Regions from separate parts of the Corynebacterium sp. 21KM1197 genome, predicted to be linked through region 3. Evidence: riboswitches for the same ligand, from Rfam matches in the RefSeq annotation. Region 3 holds a riboswitch; each other region holds the start of a gene.
The links. A riboswitch is a leader RNA that binds a small molecule or an ion and turns the genes downstream of it on or off. The one in region 3 is predicted to bind thiamine pyrophosphate.
Positions count from the first base shown of each region.

Region 1 (4,869 bases), 260 kb from region 3:
CCAGGAGGGGATCAGGTACAGGGAGATGGCTCCCAGCAGGAAGATCAGGGGGTACACCAACACCTGGGTGACCGCCAGCATGATCTTTTGGCCGAACACCAGGATCAAGGTCATGCCGCCCACCAGCAGGCCGGAGAGCAGCGCGCGGGGAATCTGCGGGCCGTTGAGCTGATTGACGATCAAACTATCCACCGTATTGGTGATGCTCACCCCGTAGATGAGCACGATGGGATAGATCGCGGCGAAGTACAGCAGGGTGATGACCCAACCGATCTTCTCCCCAAAATAGTCGCGGGCCACCACGGTGATGTCCTCGCCCTTGCGCGGAGAGACGCACACCATGCGGGCCAGGGCCCGGTGCGAGAAGTACGTCATCGGGCCGATGAGCAGCGTGGCGATCAGCAGCGGCCACACGCCGGAACTGCCGGCATTGATGGGCAGGAAGAGGATACCGGCGCCCACGGCGGTACCAAATAATGAGATGGTCCAACTGGCGTCGAGGCCGCGCGGCGGGCGCTGTGTGGTAGTAGCCATAGGAAGCGTCCTTGCTTATTGAGGGGTAATTCCTATGACACTGTAGAGCCTGGGGTGAGGGCACGCACAATCAGCGGCAGGAGGCCTGTGCGAAGAAGTCCCGCTCGAAGTAACAGGCCGCCACGAAGGCCCGCGCCGCACGCAGTCGTTCGGCCGGGGAAGCCTGCTCTAAGGCGTATTCCACGCGCGCGATGGCCTGGCGGGTGCCGTCGAGGAAGTCCGAGTCGCCGTAGGTGCTCAACCACGGGGCGTAGGGGTGATCCGGGGTGATCCCCTCGCTGAGGCGCAGCCCAATGTGGGCGTAGAGCCAGTAACAGGGCAGCACCGCGGCGGCGGCCTCCGCGTAACTCCCGGAATCGGCGGCGGCGGAGAGAAAGGAGGTATAGGCCAGCGTGGTGGGGGAGACCTCCTCGGTGAGGGCACCCAACTCCGAGCGGTGCAGCTGGGCCTCCTCCTCGAGGCATGCGGCGGCGTCCTGGGCCCACCGGGTGGAGTGCTCGGGGTGATCGCAGCGCGAGGACACCCGGGCCAGGGTGCGGGAATAGGAAAGCAGGTAGTGGGAATCCTGGGCGAGGTAGAAGAGGAAGTCCCCACGATCCAGGCTGCCGTGGCCCAGTTGCCGGATAAAGTCCAGCGCGTAGGTTTCCGCCAGGGGAGTCTGCGCCAGTTCCCACAGCGCGCGGGTCCAGGGCCCGGCGGCCCAGGAATCATCGGGCGTGGGCTGCGGCGCGAACTCCGTGGGCCACGGCCAGGGCGCGGTGGAGGCCTGGGCGCTGAGGCGTCGGCTGCGATGGGAATGATCCACCGGCCCGTTGCCCCGACCCACGTGGAGATCCCCGCCGTGCGAGATCGCCTCGGCCAACCAGCGGGTGGACCAGGTGAGGGCGGCGTGGGGCGTGGCGTCGATAAGCAGGCGCGTGGCCAGGCTGGAGGAAAGGGAGCAGCCGGTGCCGTGGGTGTGCGGGGTGTTAATCCGGGGACAGGGCACCCGGTGGACGGAGCCATCGGGGGTGACCAGGGCGTTATCCGCGCTGCCGGTGAGATGTCCGCCCTTGACCACCACGCTGGTTTCCCAGTTTTGGGCCAGCGGTAGTGCCTGGGAGATGGCCTCCTCCAGGTCACGGGCGGGTGTGGTGTGGGCGAGCACCGCCAGTTCGCGCAGGTTGGGGGTGATAACGTCCGCCTGGGCGCACAGTTCCGCGATGGCGGATTCGGCGTCGCGGTCAAGCAGGCGATCCCCGCTGGTGGCCACCATGACCGGATCGAGCACGATGGGGCCCACGGGGTGCTCGCGCAGGTACCTTGCCACGGTGGCGATGGTCTGCGCCCCGCCCAGCATGCCGATCTTGAGGGAATCCACCTGGACATCCTCAAAGACGGCGTCCAACTGGGCCAGCAGGAAATCCTGGGGCGGGGTGTGAATAGAACGCACACCCTGGGTATTCTGCGCCACCAGGGCGGTGACGATGGAAAGGGGGAAACCCCCGGCCTCGGAAATGGCCTTGATGTCCGCCTGGATACCGGCACCCCCGGTGGGGTCGGTTCCGGCGATGGTCAATACGCGCGGTATCACGATGTGACAAATCCCTTCGCTAGTCCGAACTAGAGCAGGTTCCACGGGTATAATCTCAGCGCTTAAGCGCACCCCGTTGCCTGCGGCCAGACTAGCAGAAGGGACGGTGGAGAGGGGTTACTTCTCTCCGAAGCGGCGGGTATCGCGTACCTCGATGGGGAAGTCCGCGTCCGAACCCACTAGGCCGTTGAGCTTGTTCAGGCCGTTGCGGCCGTGAAGCTGCTGGCGGGTGGTGGCCAGGTTCCAGCGCTTGCGGGAAAGCGCGTTGAGGCCCCAGGCAAAGGCCGCTACCAGGCGATTACGGAAGCCCACCAGGTACATCACGTGCACGGCCAGCCAGAGCACCCAGCCGATGAAGCCGGTGACCTCCACCTTGCCCATCTTCACCACGGCGGAGAAGCGGGAGATGGTGGCCATCGAACCCTTGTCAAAGTACTCGAAAGGCACGCGATCCTCGGGCTTTTGCTCCCCCTCGGTCTCCGCGGCGATCTGCTCCGCCACATACTGGCCGGTCTGAATGGCCACCTGGGCCACGCCTGGCAGGCGGTTGAGCCCCATCATGTCACCGATGACAAAGACGTTCTTGTGCTCGCCCACGGAGAGATCGGGATTGACCTGCACGCGTCCGGCGCGGTCCACCTCCACGCCCGCCTGCTCGGCCACGAGCTTGCCCAGCGGGGAGGCGGCCACACCGGCGGACCAGATCTTGGTGTAACTCTCGATGGTGTGTTCCTCCTCCCCGGCCTTGTAGGTCACGGAGGTCTCGTCCACGTTGGTCACCATCGCGCCGAGTTTGACCTCCACGCCGAGTTTTTCCAACTGGCGCTGCGCCTTGCGGCCCAGGCGCTTGCCAAAGGGCGGGAGCACCTGGGGGGCGCCGTCGAGAAGCAAAATCTTGGCGGAGTCGGTGGAGAAGTTGCGGTATTCCCCGGAGAGGGTGCGGTGCGCCATCTCGGCCAACTGCCCGGCCAGTTCCACGCCGGTGGGGCCCGCGCCGACGATGACGAAGGTGAGCAGGCGCTCGCGCTCGGCGGGGTCGGTGGTCAGTTCGGCGCGCTCGAAGGCGCCGATGATCCGGGCGCGGATCTCCAGGGCATCGTCCAGCGTCTTCATACCGGGGGCGTACTGGGCAAAGTGATCGTTGCCAAAGTAGGACTGCCCGGCACCGGCGGCGACGATGAGGGAATCGTATTCGTAGCTGCGCTCGTAATTGCCCAGGTGGGTGGTCACGGTCTTGGTCTCCACGTCAATGTCGGTGACCTCGCCCTTGACCACGGAGGCGTTCTCCTGCCCGGCCAGGATCTGGCGGGTGGAGGGAGCGATCTCCCCGGAGGACAGGATGCCCGTGGCCACCTGGTAGAGCAGCGGCTGGAAGAGGTGGTGGTTGCCGCGATCAATCAGGGTGACATCGACGTCAGCGTCCTTGAGATCCTTGGTGGCAAAGAGGCCGCCAAAGCCGGAGCCGATCACCACGACGTGATGGCGACCACCGGCGGGGCGATAGGCTTTCTTAGCAGATGACATGGGGTTTTCGCGCTCCTGTAACCTTCTTGTTTATTCAGTGGTGATGATGATAGTCGCCCGGCTCACGTTTGGCAGGGCAGGGGCCACAGGAATCCACCCATTCGGGCCGAAACACAGAAGCCCGTGCGCGACGATGTTGGTTTTAGCGCGCCTCGGTGTGGTCTAGGTATCGTTGGGCTGCGGTATTGATGGGTACGGAGGCACAATGACAGACCAGCATCTCACCGCCATCGACGTCCACGCATGGCCCGGTTTAAGGGCCGTGCCACGGGACTGGCGGCTGCGCAGGCGCGCCCGCCGCGCGGAGGCGGAGTTTGCGCACGCCTGCGCGGAGGCGGAGTTGGATCTGGAATCGGAGCGCCCCGACCTGGTGGTGGAGCACGACGAACTTTTTTATCGCATCGCCTCCTCCGGGTGGCTGGGCCTGGCGGAGTCCTACATGGCCGGGGAGTGGCACGCTGCCGATCTCCACGAGGTGCTCACCGCCCTGCTGCGAGTGGGCTACAAACCCCCGCGCGGCGAGGTGGTTCCCCGTACGTACGACGGCGGCGCGCTGCCCGCCGACCTCGTGGAGTTCTCCTCCGCCGATGGCATGAGCCTCATGGGCGGGCTCTTTGAATCGGGCGTGCCCACCACGGTGCGGGAATCCATGCCCAGTTATGTCTCCGGTGCCGGCCACGGCAGCGAGCCCGCCACGCACTTCGTGGACATCACCCGCGTGGCCCCACCCGTGGCCGTGGAACGCGCCGATCTGGGCACCGCGCAGGCGGGGGTGATCCGGGCGCTTCTCGACGCCGCCGAGGCCCGGCGCGGCACCGACGTGCTGGAATACCCCGCTACGGGCGGCGCGGTGGCCATCGCGGCCGAGGAACGCGGCGCGCACCCCAGCGCGGTGACCGCCGATAGCGCGTGCGCCGGGGCGATGGAGGAACGGCTCACCCTGGCCGGTGTGACCACGGCGCGCACGGTGACGATGCCGCAGCCGATCGCGCCGGGGGGAGTGCAGCCCGCCGCCGAGGCCGTGGTGAGCGTGGAATACCTGGAACTCCTGGCCCCCGGGCAGCGCGCGGAGTTCATGGCCAGCCTGGATCGCTCGCTGCGCCCCGGCGGGTACTGCGCGGTGCAGACCCTGGCGGCCACCCCGGAGTTTGATGCTGCGGCGCAGCGCAGCCTGGATGTGCTGCGCGCCTATATCTGGCCGGGGCTGGAATACCCCACGGTGGAGGAGGTGCACCGGC
Region 1 covers NZ_CP123907.1:1,118,915-1,123,783, forward strand. Annotated here, with positions in the region: gene OLW90_RS05445 (HAAAP family serine/threonine permease) at 1-534, opposite strand, end outside; gene OLW90_RS05450 (bifunctional hydroxymethylpyrimidine kinase/phosphomethylpyrimidine kinase) at 605-2,110, opposite strand; TPP riboswitch at 2,101-2,193, opposite strand; gene OLW90_RS05455 (NAD(P)/FAD-dependent oxidoreductase) at 2,225-3,631, opposite strand; gene OLW90_RS05460 (SAM-dependent methyltransferase) at 3,837-4,869, shown strand, end outside.
Region 1: linked by a shared signal. The riboswitch ahead of OLW90_RS05450 (bifunctional hydroxymethylpyrimidine kinase/phosphomethylpyrimidine kinase) and the one ahead of OLW90_RS04195 (ECF transporter S component) in region 3 are both predicted to bind thiamine pyrophosphate.

Region 2 (4,869 bases), 590 kb from region 3:
TTGATCGCCACGGCGACGCCCTCGCGCGAGCCCACCTCCGCGTCTACTAGTTCCGCCACGCTGAGGGCTTCGCCCGTGCGCGCGGTGCCATTGACGGTGTACTGCATTATTGCTCCTTGTGTGGTTGCGAGTGATGGTGCGCGCGGTGCCGCCGTGGATCGCAGGCGCCGAGGTCAAAGCCGGGGGACTCGCCCAGCGCCAGGCGCGCGCCCGCCAGCCCGCCGAGGGCAGCCAGCAGGATTCCGTGGCGGAAATAGCCGGTGGAGATCACGGTATTACCCACCCGCCCCAGGTACGGCAGATCGTCCGGGGTGCCGGGGCGCGCGCCCGTGCCCCATTCCAACAGATCGGCCTCCTCCAGGGCGGGCACGATCCGGCAGGAATCCCGCAGCAGATCGCGCACCGAGCCCAGCGGAGTACCGGCGCGGTGATCCTCCCGCGAGGTCGCTCCGATGGCCACCGTCTCGCCCCGGGGAATGAGGTAGACGGGACGATCCTCCACGAAACCCCGCACCACCCGCTCTATCAGGCCGGGGGCGCGGGCGATGAGAATATCCCCGTACACCGGGCGCAGGGCCAAGCCCTCGGTGAGGCGGGCGGCCCCCAATCCTGCGGAGAGCACCACCCGCGCGCCCCGCGTATCGACGCCCCCGCGATCCGTGCGCACTTCATTCTCACCCATCCTGGTGACGGTGGCAGGCAGGAACGTCACGCCCCGGCGGCGCAGCGCGTCCATGAGCGCCGCCGCGAACAGCCTCGGGGCCACCTGGGTATCGCCGGGAATGGACACCGCCCCGGCCAGGGCGGGGGAGAGCGCGGGTTCTACCTTGCGCGCTTCCCGCACGGTCAGCGGCTTCACCGCCATGCCGTGCGCCTGCTGGTGGGCGGTGAGATTGCGCAGGTGGTGCGCGTCGGCGCGGTCGGCGGCCACCACCAGGGTTCCCTCCTCGCGGTAGCCGGTGGGCAGATCGGTGGCGGCGGACACCCGGCGGATCAGGCTGGGGTACAGCCGGGCAGATTCCAGCATGAGGGGATATAAGGCCTCCTGGCGATACTGCACCTCGGCCACCGGGGCGAGCATGCCCCCGGCGTAGTGGGAGGCTGCGCCGACGGGGTGGGGGTCGATGACGGTGAGGGAGAGATCCTTTCCGGCGATCTCCGTGAGCTCAAAGGCGGTGCACAGGCCCACGATCCCGGCCCCCACCACGATCACCCGTTCCGGTCGGTGTGCGTTCATGACCGGGCCCCGGGGTGAAAGGCTCCAACGACTTCACGGGCCGTGGCCTCGGGATTATCCGCCCGCATGAGGCCCCGGCTCAGCGCCACCCCGGCCACCCCCGTGGCGGCCAGGGCCGGGGCATCGGCGGCGGTGACATCCCCGATGGCCACCACGGGCACCCGGGAGGCGCGCACCAGCGGCTCGTATCCCGCCACGCCCAGGGGCGGGCGGCCGGAATCCTTGGTGGGGGTGGGGCGATACGGCCCGGCGCCGATGTAATCAATGACCTCGGCTACCTCGTTGGCCGCCTCCACCAGGGGCAGGGTGCCGGTGGTCAGCCCGATGATGGCCCGGGGGCCGAGGATCGCGCGGGCGTCCCGCACGGGCAGGTCCTCCTGGCCCAGGTGCACCCCGTGGACGTGTTCGCCCCGGTGCATGAGCGCGGCGGCGATGTCCACGCGGTCGTCGATGAGCACCCTGGTGGCGGGGTTGGCCTGGGCCACGGCGCGAGCCACCTCGGTGGCCAGATCCAGGAGGTCGCGGGGATTGATGGGCTTGCTGCGCACCTGCACCACCCCGGCCCCGCCGCGCGCGGCAGCGGTGGCCACCCACGCGGCATCCCCCGGGCCGGTGACCAGGTAACACCGTAGATCCAGCATGATTCTCCTTGCTTCCTTCGCCGGCATGATCCGGGCAGGTTCGACGGTCCGCGCGGCAGTGAGGCGCGTTCTCAGCCCGCTTGGCCGCGGGCTCCCGTGAGGCTGTGGCCAGTGTAGCGCGGCGGCGGGGCGCGGCGGGTGAGTTTGGCGATCGCCGGGGCATAGTGGAATAATGAGCGGGTTGCTTGCTCTGCTTTGAGCACGCGGCGAAGATATGTCACGGATATGAACCGGCCGAGCGCCCGTCATGGGAAGCGCCGCCAGGGTCCTCTTTCCCGAAATGTAAGGATTGTTTTTCCATGAACATTCTCGACAAGGTCGATGCAGCACAGCTCCGCGATGATATTCCGGACTTCCGCCCCGGTGACACCCTCGGCGTGAACGTCAAGGTGATCGAGGGCTCCAACGAGCGTACCCAGCTCTTCACCGGCGTGGTCATTCGCCGCCAGGGTTCCGGTATCCGCGAGACCTTCACCGTGCGCAAGGTGTCCTTTGGTATTGGTGTGGAGCGTACCTTCCCGGTGCACTCCCCGAACATCGCCTCCATCGAGGTCACCCGCCGTGGTCGCGTGCGCCGCGCCAAGCTGTACTACCTGCGCAACCTGCGCGGTAAGGCAGCCCGCATTAAGGAACGCCGCTAGTTTCTTATTGCCCACGCGCCCCCGCTGCTCCTGGTTTTCTTCCTGGGCAGCGGGGGCGTCGTGCATAGTAGGGGCTTATCGACGCCCCGGTGGTGACTCTTGGCGCTGATACACGGGCCGCGCGGTTGGGCATCGGGAAGCCTCGGGTGCCGCCTGCTAAAGTCGAAAACCGTGACTGATTCTTCTCGTGCTTCTCTCTCCGCCGATTCTGCGGATTCCGCGAACACCTCGGATGAGGCTAAGGCCAAGAAAGAGAAAAAGGAACTGCCCTGGTATTTGGAGATTCCGCTGATTATCGGCGTGACCTTCCTGATCGTCTTTTTGGTGCAGACTTTCGTGGGGCGCGTGTACATGATTCCCAGCGGCTCGATGGAGCCCACCCTGCATGGCTGTGATGGCTGCGCGGGGGATCGTATCGCGGTAGAGAAGGTTTCCTACTACTTCTCCGAGCCCAAGCCCGGCGACGTGGTGGTCTTTGCCGGTACCCCCTCCTGGAACGAGCAGTACGTATCCCCGCGCTCGGATAACCCCGTGGTGCGCGGCTTCCAGGAACTCGGTTCCTACGTGGGGCTGGTGGCCCCCGATGAGAACAACCTGGTCAAGCGCGTGATCGCCACCGAAGGTCAGACGGTTTCCTGCCAGGAGGGCGATCCGGCCGTGATGGTGGACGGCGAGCCCACTGATCAAACCTTTACCCTTGACCCGCCGCAGTTCCCGGTCGGTGAGCGCGAAGGTGGCTCCGAGGCCTGCGGCGGCTCGTACTTTGGCCCCGTGACGGTGCCGGAGGGCAACGTGTGGGTGATGGGCGATAACCGCACTAATTCCGGCGATTCCCGCGCCCATATGGGCGACCAGTACCAGGGCACCATTCCGGTGGAGAATATTCGCGGCAAGACGGTGGCGCGGATCTGGCCCCTGAACCGCATTGGCCTGGTGGATTCCCCGGATATTCACAATGACGCCGCCGCGCAGGAGGCAGCCGCCTAATCATGCGTCGCCTGACGCAATTGCGCACGCTAGAGGTGGCGCTGGATCGCGCGGGCCTGGGCCCGGTGGCGGGGGTGGACGAGGCCGGGCGCGGCGCTTGCGCCGGGCCCCTGACCATCGGCGCCTGCGTGCTCCCGCCGGGCACCATCGCGGAGTTGGACCGCCTCACCGATTCCAAAAAGCTCACCCCGGCCGCGCGCGAGCGCCTTTTCCCCTTAATCAAGCACCACGCGCTTGCCTGGGCCGTGGTGGTGGTCAGCGCCCAGGACATTGATTCCTACGGTATCCAGCACGCCAATGTTTCCGGTATGCGCCGCGCGGTGGTGGCCCTGGATACCGTGCCCGGATACGTGCTCAGCGATGCCGTGAAGATTCCCGGCATGCGCCAGCCGCACCTGCCGATCATCGGCGGGGACGCCGCCGCCCGGTGTATTGCGGCGGCGAGCGTGTTGGCCAAGGTCACCAGGGATCGCATGATGGCGGAACTGGACGAGCGCTATCCGGGGTATGGCTTTGCGGGGCACAAGGGATATGGCACAAAGGCGCACATGGACGCGGTGCGCCGCCACGGGGCGAGCCCGGAGCATAGATACACTTACTCCAATGTGAGCGCCGCTCACTCCCAGTGGCTCCACGCCCAGGGCGCGCGCTGAGCGCATCGAGTTCCGTGGTGCTTCTGCGGGACAAGGGGTGAGCGTTGAGATGAGGAAGGAACAGGAGAGCGATGAGTGCCGAAGAGCTGGAAAACTATGAGGCCGAGGCGGAGTTGTCCCTTTACCGCGAGTACCGCGATGTGGTCAGCCAGTTCTCCTACGTGGTGGAAACGGAGCGCCGCTTTTACCTGGCCAATGCCGTGGAGTTAATTCCGCACGGCAACGGCGCGGATGTGTATTACGAGGTGCGCATGTCCGACGCCTGGGTGTGGGACATGTACCGGCCCGCCCGATTCGTGCGGTACGTGCGGGTCATTACGTTCAAGGACGTGAACATCGAGGAACTGGATAAGCCAGACCTGGTGGTGCCGGAGTAAAACCGAGCGTCCAGGGTGTGTGGATAACCGGGGTTATCCACACACCTTTTTGCGTCCTGCGGTGAGGACCGGTGCGGCGGGGCAGGCTGGCGGTCATGGCAAAGACAACAGCAATGACATTGGGCCAGCAGGGGGAGGCCTTCGCCGCGGCGTATTACCGCGAGCGCGGGGCGCGCGTACTGAACATGAACGTGCGGTGCGCCTCGGGGGAGATTGACCTCATCGCGCGCGAGCCCGGGGGAACCGTGGTGTTCGTGGAGGTCAAAACCCGCAGCGGGCGCGATTTCGGTGCTGCAGAGGCGGTGGATCGCCGCAAATTATCGCGCATGCGCC
Region 2 covers NZ_CP123907.1:1,443,426-1,448,294, reverse strand. Annotated here, with positions in the region: gene thiS (sulfur carrier protein ThiS) at 1-107, opposite strand, end outside; gene thiO (glycine oxidase ThiO) at 107-1,237, opposite strand; gene OLW90_RS07030 (thiamine phosphate synthase) at 1,234-1,878, opposite strand; TPP riboswitch at 1,873-1,985, opposite strand; gene rplS (50S ribosomal protein L19) at 2,178-2,519, shown strand; gene lepB (signal peptidase I) at 2,691-3,506, shown strand; gene OLW90_RS07015 (ribonuclease HII) at 3,509-4,159, shown strand; gene OLW90_RS07010 (DUF2469 domain-containing protein) at 4,231-4,536, shown strand; gene OLW90_RS07005 (YraN family protein) at 4,632-4,869, shown strand, end outside.
Region 2: linked by a shared signal. The riboswitch ahead of OLW90_RS07030 (thiamine phosphate synthase) and the one ahead of OLW90_RS04195 (ECF transporter S component) in region 3 are both predicted to bind thiamine pyrophosphate.

Region 3 (4,869 bases):
TGTACGGGTTCGCCTTGCGCAGGTGCCCCAAGCGCAGCCGCGCCATGAGCTCCTCCGCGCGCTCAGCGGGCCCGCCCACCAGCAGGTCCTCCTCCACCGTGCGGGCCACAAACTGGTGCTCGGGATTTTGAAACACCGTGCCGATGCGCCGCGCCAGGTCCTTGGAGCGCCAGCGATGCGGCGGGGTGCTCAGCCCCTGGGCGAGGTCGGGGTGCAGGTGCAGCCGCCCGGCGCGCGGGGCGTCCAGGCCACCCAGCACCATCGCCAGTTGCGTCTTTCCCACGCCGTTGGGGCCGGTGATCACCGTGGAGGCCGCCCGCGGCAGCGCCAGGTCGGGGGCCGGGCCCGCCGCCGTCACGATCCCCTCGGTGCGCAGCAGCGCGGGGTTCTCCCGCGCCTGCGGGCGGGCCGGGGCCAACTCCGGGCGGCGCGGCCACTGCTGCGGGGTGATCTCCCGTATCCCGTCCTCCCCCAAGTGCAGGCAACGCGTGGCCAGGTCGCGCCACAGCTCGGGGCGATGTTCCACGATCAGCACCGTGGCCCCGGTGTGCGCCACCAGCTTATCGACGGCCCCCCGCACCTCCCCGCAGCCCTGCGGGTCAAGGTTGGCCGTGGGTTCATCGAGAAGCACCACGTCCGCACCCATCGCCGCCACCCCGGCCAGGGCCAAGCGCTGCTTTTGCCCGCCGGAGAGATAGCGGGTGGGGGTGTCCAGCGGCAGGCGCAGGCCCACCAGGTCGAGCGCCCGATGCACCCTGGGCCATATCTCCTCCTGGGGTACACCCAAGTTCTCGCAGCCAAAGGCCACATCATCGCCCACGCGGCTGGAGATCACCTGGGAGTCCGGGTCCTGGAGAACCAGGCCCACCACGCCATCAACCTCCAGAGCGCCTGCGGATTCACCATCCTCCTCGCCGCCGAGCAGCCCGGCGATCGCGCCGAGCAGGGTGGACTTGCCCGCACCGGAATCCCCGGTGAGAATGATCCTCTCTCCGGGGGAAATATCCAGGTCGATGCCGCGCAGCGCCGGTTGTCTGCGGGTGGCGTGCCGCCAGGAGAAGTTCCGGGCGCGGATTCTGCCTCGTTGTTCTTGTTCCGTCATGCCACGCGCCGTCATACGGTGCCGCGCACCTCGCGCCCGGCGGCAAAACGATCCAGTGCCCCCGTGCGCGCCAGGGCCTTGACCAGCCAGTGGCCCAGGGCACCGGCCAGCAGCGCCCCGGAGATGATCAGGCACACCAGGTAAATCACGTTATATTCCAGGGAGCGCGCCAGGTGACCAGCGCTAAACAGTTCCAAGATAAAGGCACCGATGCCCGCGCCCACGCCCGCCAGCATGGCGGTGGGGAGTTTGAAGGAGCGATACATAAAGAGCGCAAAGATCAACTCCGCACCCAAGCCCTGCGCAAGGCCGGAGTACACGGTGGACCAGCCCCACTGGCTGCCCAGCAGCGCGGAGGCCACCGCCGCCAGCAGCTCCGTGAACAGCGCCGCCCCCGGCTTGCGGATCACCAACCCGCCGATCACCCCGCCGATCAGCCACACGCCCGTGGCCAGGCCACCCAGCCCCGGGGTGAGCGCGTTCATCGCCTCCAGCCACAGCGTGCCCGCCTGGTTCCACACCACAAAGATCAGCCCGCAAGCCAGGCCCAGCACGGCGGCCACCACGATGTCCACCACGCGCCATTGTTGCACACGATGAGCCATATTTATCCTCCCTAGCGCCGGTACTAACCGGATCAGGTTCATACGGTTTGTTACTTGCAGCAACATCTCAGCCCGGTCGATCTCCGGGCACCCGTGTTTTTGATGTCTTTCTCGCCGTTATTGTAGGCGAAACTCCCCGTTAATCCAGATCCTCCACTCCCCAGGCGCTCCCCTCCTCACCCCCGGCGCGCCGCCACCGCACCGCCAACTCATCCTTGCGGCCAAAGCGCACCAGGTGAATGGCCACCACCTTTTCCAAGGTGGCGCACTGCTCCTCCGTTTCAGATTCCAGGTGCATGAGCAACACCCCCTCGCCCGCCACCAGGGATACCTCGCCACGCACCGGGCGCTCGGGGTTATCAAAGATCAGCGCCCCCTGGCCGGTGCCCTCGTCCCAATGAGCCGTGATCTTGCGGCCAAAGTGATCGGCCATCTGCTTGGCATAGCGCGCGGGGCGATCGGTGCTCACCCGAGCCGTGGAAGAGGTCATACAAGGCAATGTACCCCTTAGTTCTGCCTTACGTTACCCACCTGCACGGGTATTTGTTTGCTGTGAGCGGGATCATTGCCCGCGGCCGCAAAGTGCTACCTTGCGGCGCCCAAACGGGTACCGTGGAACACCATGACGATTCACGCCCCCAAGACCGCACTCGTCCTCGAAGGCGGTGGAATGCGCGCCTCCTACACCGCCGCAGTGGTAGACAGGCTGCTGGCGGAGGACGTGCGCTTTGGCTGGGTGGGCGGGATCTCCGCCGGAGCCACCCACACCGTGAACTACCTTTCCGGCGAGCGCGAACGCGCCCGTCACAGCTTTGTGGACTTTGCCGCCGACCCCCAATTTGGCGGCATGGCCTCCCTGCTGCGCGGACGCGGCTACTTCAACGCCGAGTACATCTACGGCCGTGCCCCCACCCTCAACCTGCCCGGCCCGCTGGATTATGACGCCATCTCCCGCAACGCCACCGAGTTCCGCATCGGGGCGGTGCAGGCCCACTCCGGGCGCTCCGTGTACTGGGGACGCTCCGACGTAGACAGCGCCGAATCCCTCCTGGCCTGCACCCGAGCCTCCTCCACCCTGCCGCTGCTCATGCCCCTGCCAGAGATCGACGGCGTCTCCTACGTGGACGGGGCGCTTGGCCCCTCCGGCGGCATTCCCCTCGACGCTGCCGAGGCCGACGGCTACACCCGCTTCTTCGTGGTGCTCACCCACCCGCGCGGCTACACCAAGGCCCCCATCAAGCGGCCGGGACTGCTGCGCAACCTGCTCAGCGACTACCCCGTGGTGGCCGAGCGACTGATTACCCGCCACACCCGATATAACCGCACCATCGCGCGGCTTATGGAGCTGAAAAAGCAGGGACGGGCCTACCTCTTCTTCCCCTCCGGCAGGCTGGTGGCCTCCACGGAACTCAACGGGAAGAAATTGCAGGGCTCCTTTGATCGCGGGGCCCTGCAGTCCGCCCGCGAGTGGCCAAAGTGGCAGCGCTTCCTAGAGGCCGAGGAGGCTTAGGGGCGGTTTTCTCCTGGGACTTTATCGCCGTGAAGCCAGTTGCACGCGCTGTTCGCAACTGCGGGCAAAGTCCAGATCGTGCGTGGCCACGATGATCGCGGCCCCGCTCTCCGCCGCCTCCCGGAACAAGGTGCGCACCAGCATCTGGTTATCCGCATCCAGCGAGGCCGTGGGCTCATCGGCAAACCACACCCGGGCCCCCTTATACAGCGCCCGCGCAATGGCCACGCGCTGTTTTTCCCCACCGCTCAGCCGCGCGGCGGTCTCCGCTGCCCGGCCTGTCAATCCCACGCGCTCTAGCGCCTCTTCGAGTTTGGGGCGATCAGGAATGATCGTGCGGCCCCACAGGGAACTGCGCATGGTGATATTAAAGGCCACGCTTTCCTCCTCCACCACGCCATAATCCTGTTGGATAAAGGCGGCAGACTCCCGCCAGAAACGGAGCCTGCGGGAATCGGGCCACGCCGAGGCCTCCTCCCCGTCCACGTACACCGCCCCTTGATCGGGAGCGATCATACCGCCCAGGGTGTGCAGCAGAACGGTCTTTCCGCTGCCGCTGGGCCCCACCAAGGCGGTGATGGCGCCGGGATGTACCTCCACGCTTATCCCCGCAAACACCCGCTTATCCCCAAAGGAGAATCCTAATTCCTCGCCGCGAATCATCATGTCTATTCTCCCCTTTCCTTAGATCTTCCTCTGCATGGCGGCTGCGACCGTCCTCTTTGCCATAACCAGATACACCAATACGGAGACGAGCGTGAGGCCGACCGCCACGCCGGGAAGAAAAACAATGCCGTGATTTCCAAAGATCGCGGCTACCGCCGCAGAAAGCACCATCGACAAGGAAATCACGATCATGTCCGCGCGTACAGAAGACAGGGATATTCCCCACAGGGAATAGCCCGCGAGATTGCGCAGCATATTCCGCCTGGCGTTAAGCGCCGAATCAACCGCCGCCACACTCAGAAGCAACACCACAAAAGCAATCACAAGAACCACGAAAGAAATAACCATGATCCGCTCACGATACTCCAACATCTTAGCGATGTACATGGCGTTCTCTCCAATATAATAAACGGAAATATACTCCCCAATTTCACTGCTATCCCGCGCGCGGTATGCCTCGTCTATATCCCTCGCCACGATATTCCCCATAGATAGCGCGGAGGTGAGGAAACTATCGTTAAAGTCCGCAATGCTGGGCACCTCCACCAAAACCATATCGTGCACCAACTCCACCCCGCTCATATTGGGCAATAACATTCCAATTCCGGAACCGGACCTCACGATGTGATACCTCCACTCCTCCGGCGGGGTATCCCTCTCCCGCAGCCAAATCTCCGCCGGGATACTTTCCCGATACTTTTGCGGCAACCCCGCCCAGGTCACCACCTCATCGCTATCCACCCGGCCGGAAAAATCCACCGCCTCCAACCACGGCGTATTAGCAAAGCCCAGCGCGCTATCCTCTTCCGATAGCCCCACGGACATGGGCGGAGCCAGGTAACTGAACACCGCAGAGCCTTCCCGCTGCAAATCCAGGACTACCTCGCCAAAATCGGCAAGATTATTCTCAAAATCCTCGTTGGGCATATCCACCACACCGAATCCGGCAAAGGGCTCAATACGGTAGGCGATGTCATGCGCCCGCC
Region 3 covers NZ_CP123907.1:854,394-859,262, reverse strand. Annotated here, with positions in the region: gene OLW90_RS04200 (ABC transporter ATP-binding protein) at 1-1,117, opposite strand, end outside; gene OLW90_RS04195 (ECF transporter S component) at 1,114-1,707, opposite strand; TPP riboswitch at 1,699-1,812, opposite strand; gene OLW90_RS04190 (DUF2218 domain-containing protein) at 1,847-2,197, opposite strand; gene OLW90_RS04185 (patatin family protein) at 2,330-3,217, shown strand; gene OLW90_RS04180 (ABC transporter ATP-binding protein) at 3,239-3,883, opposite strand; gene OLW90_RS04175 (hypothetical protein) at 3,902-4,869, opposite strand, start outside.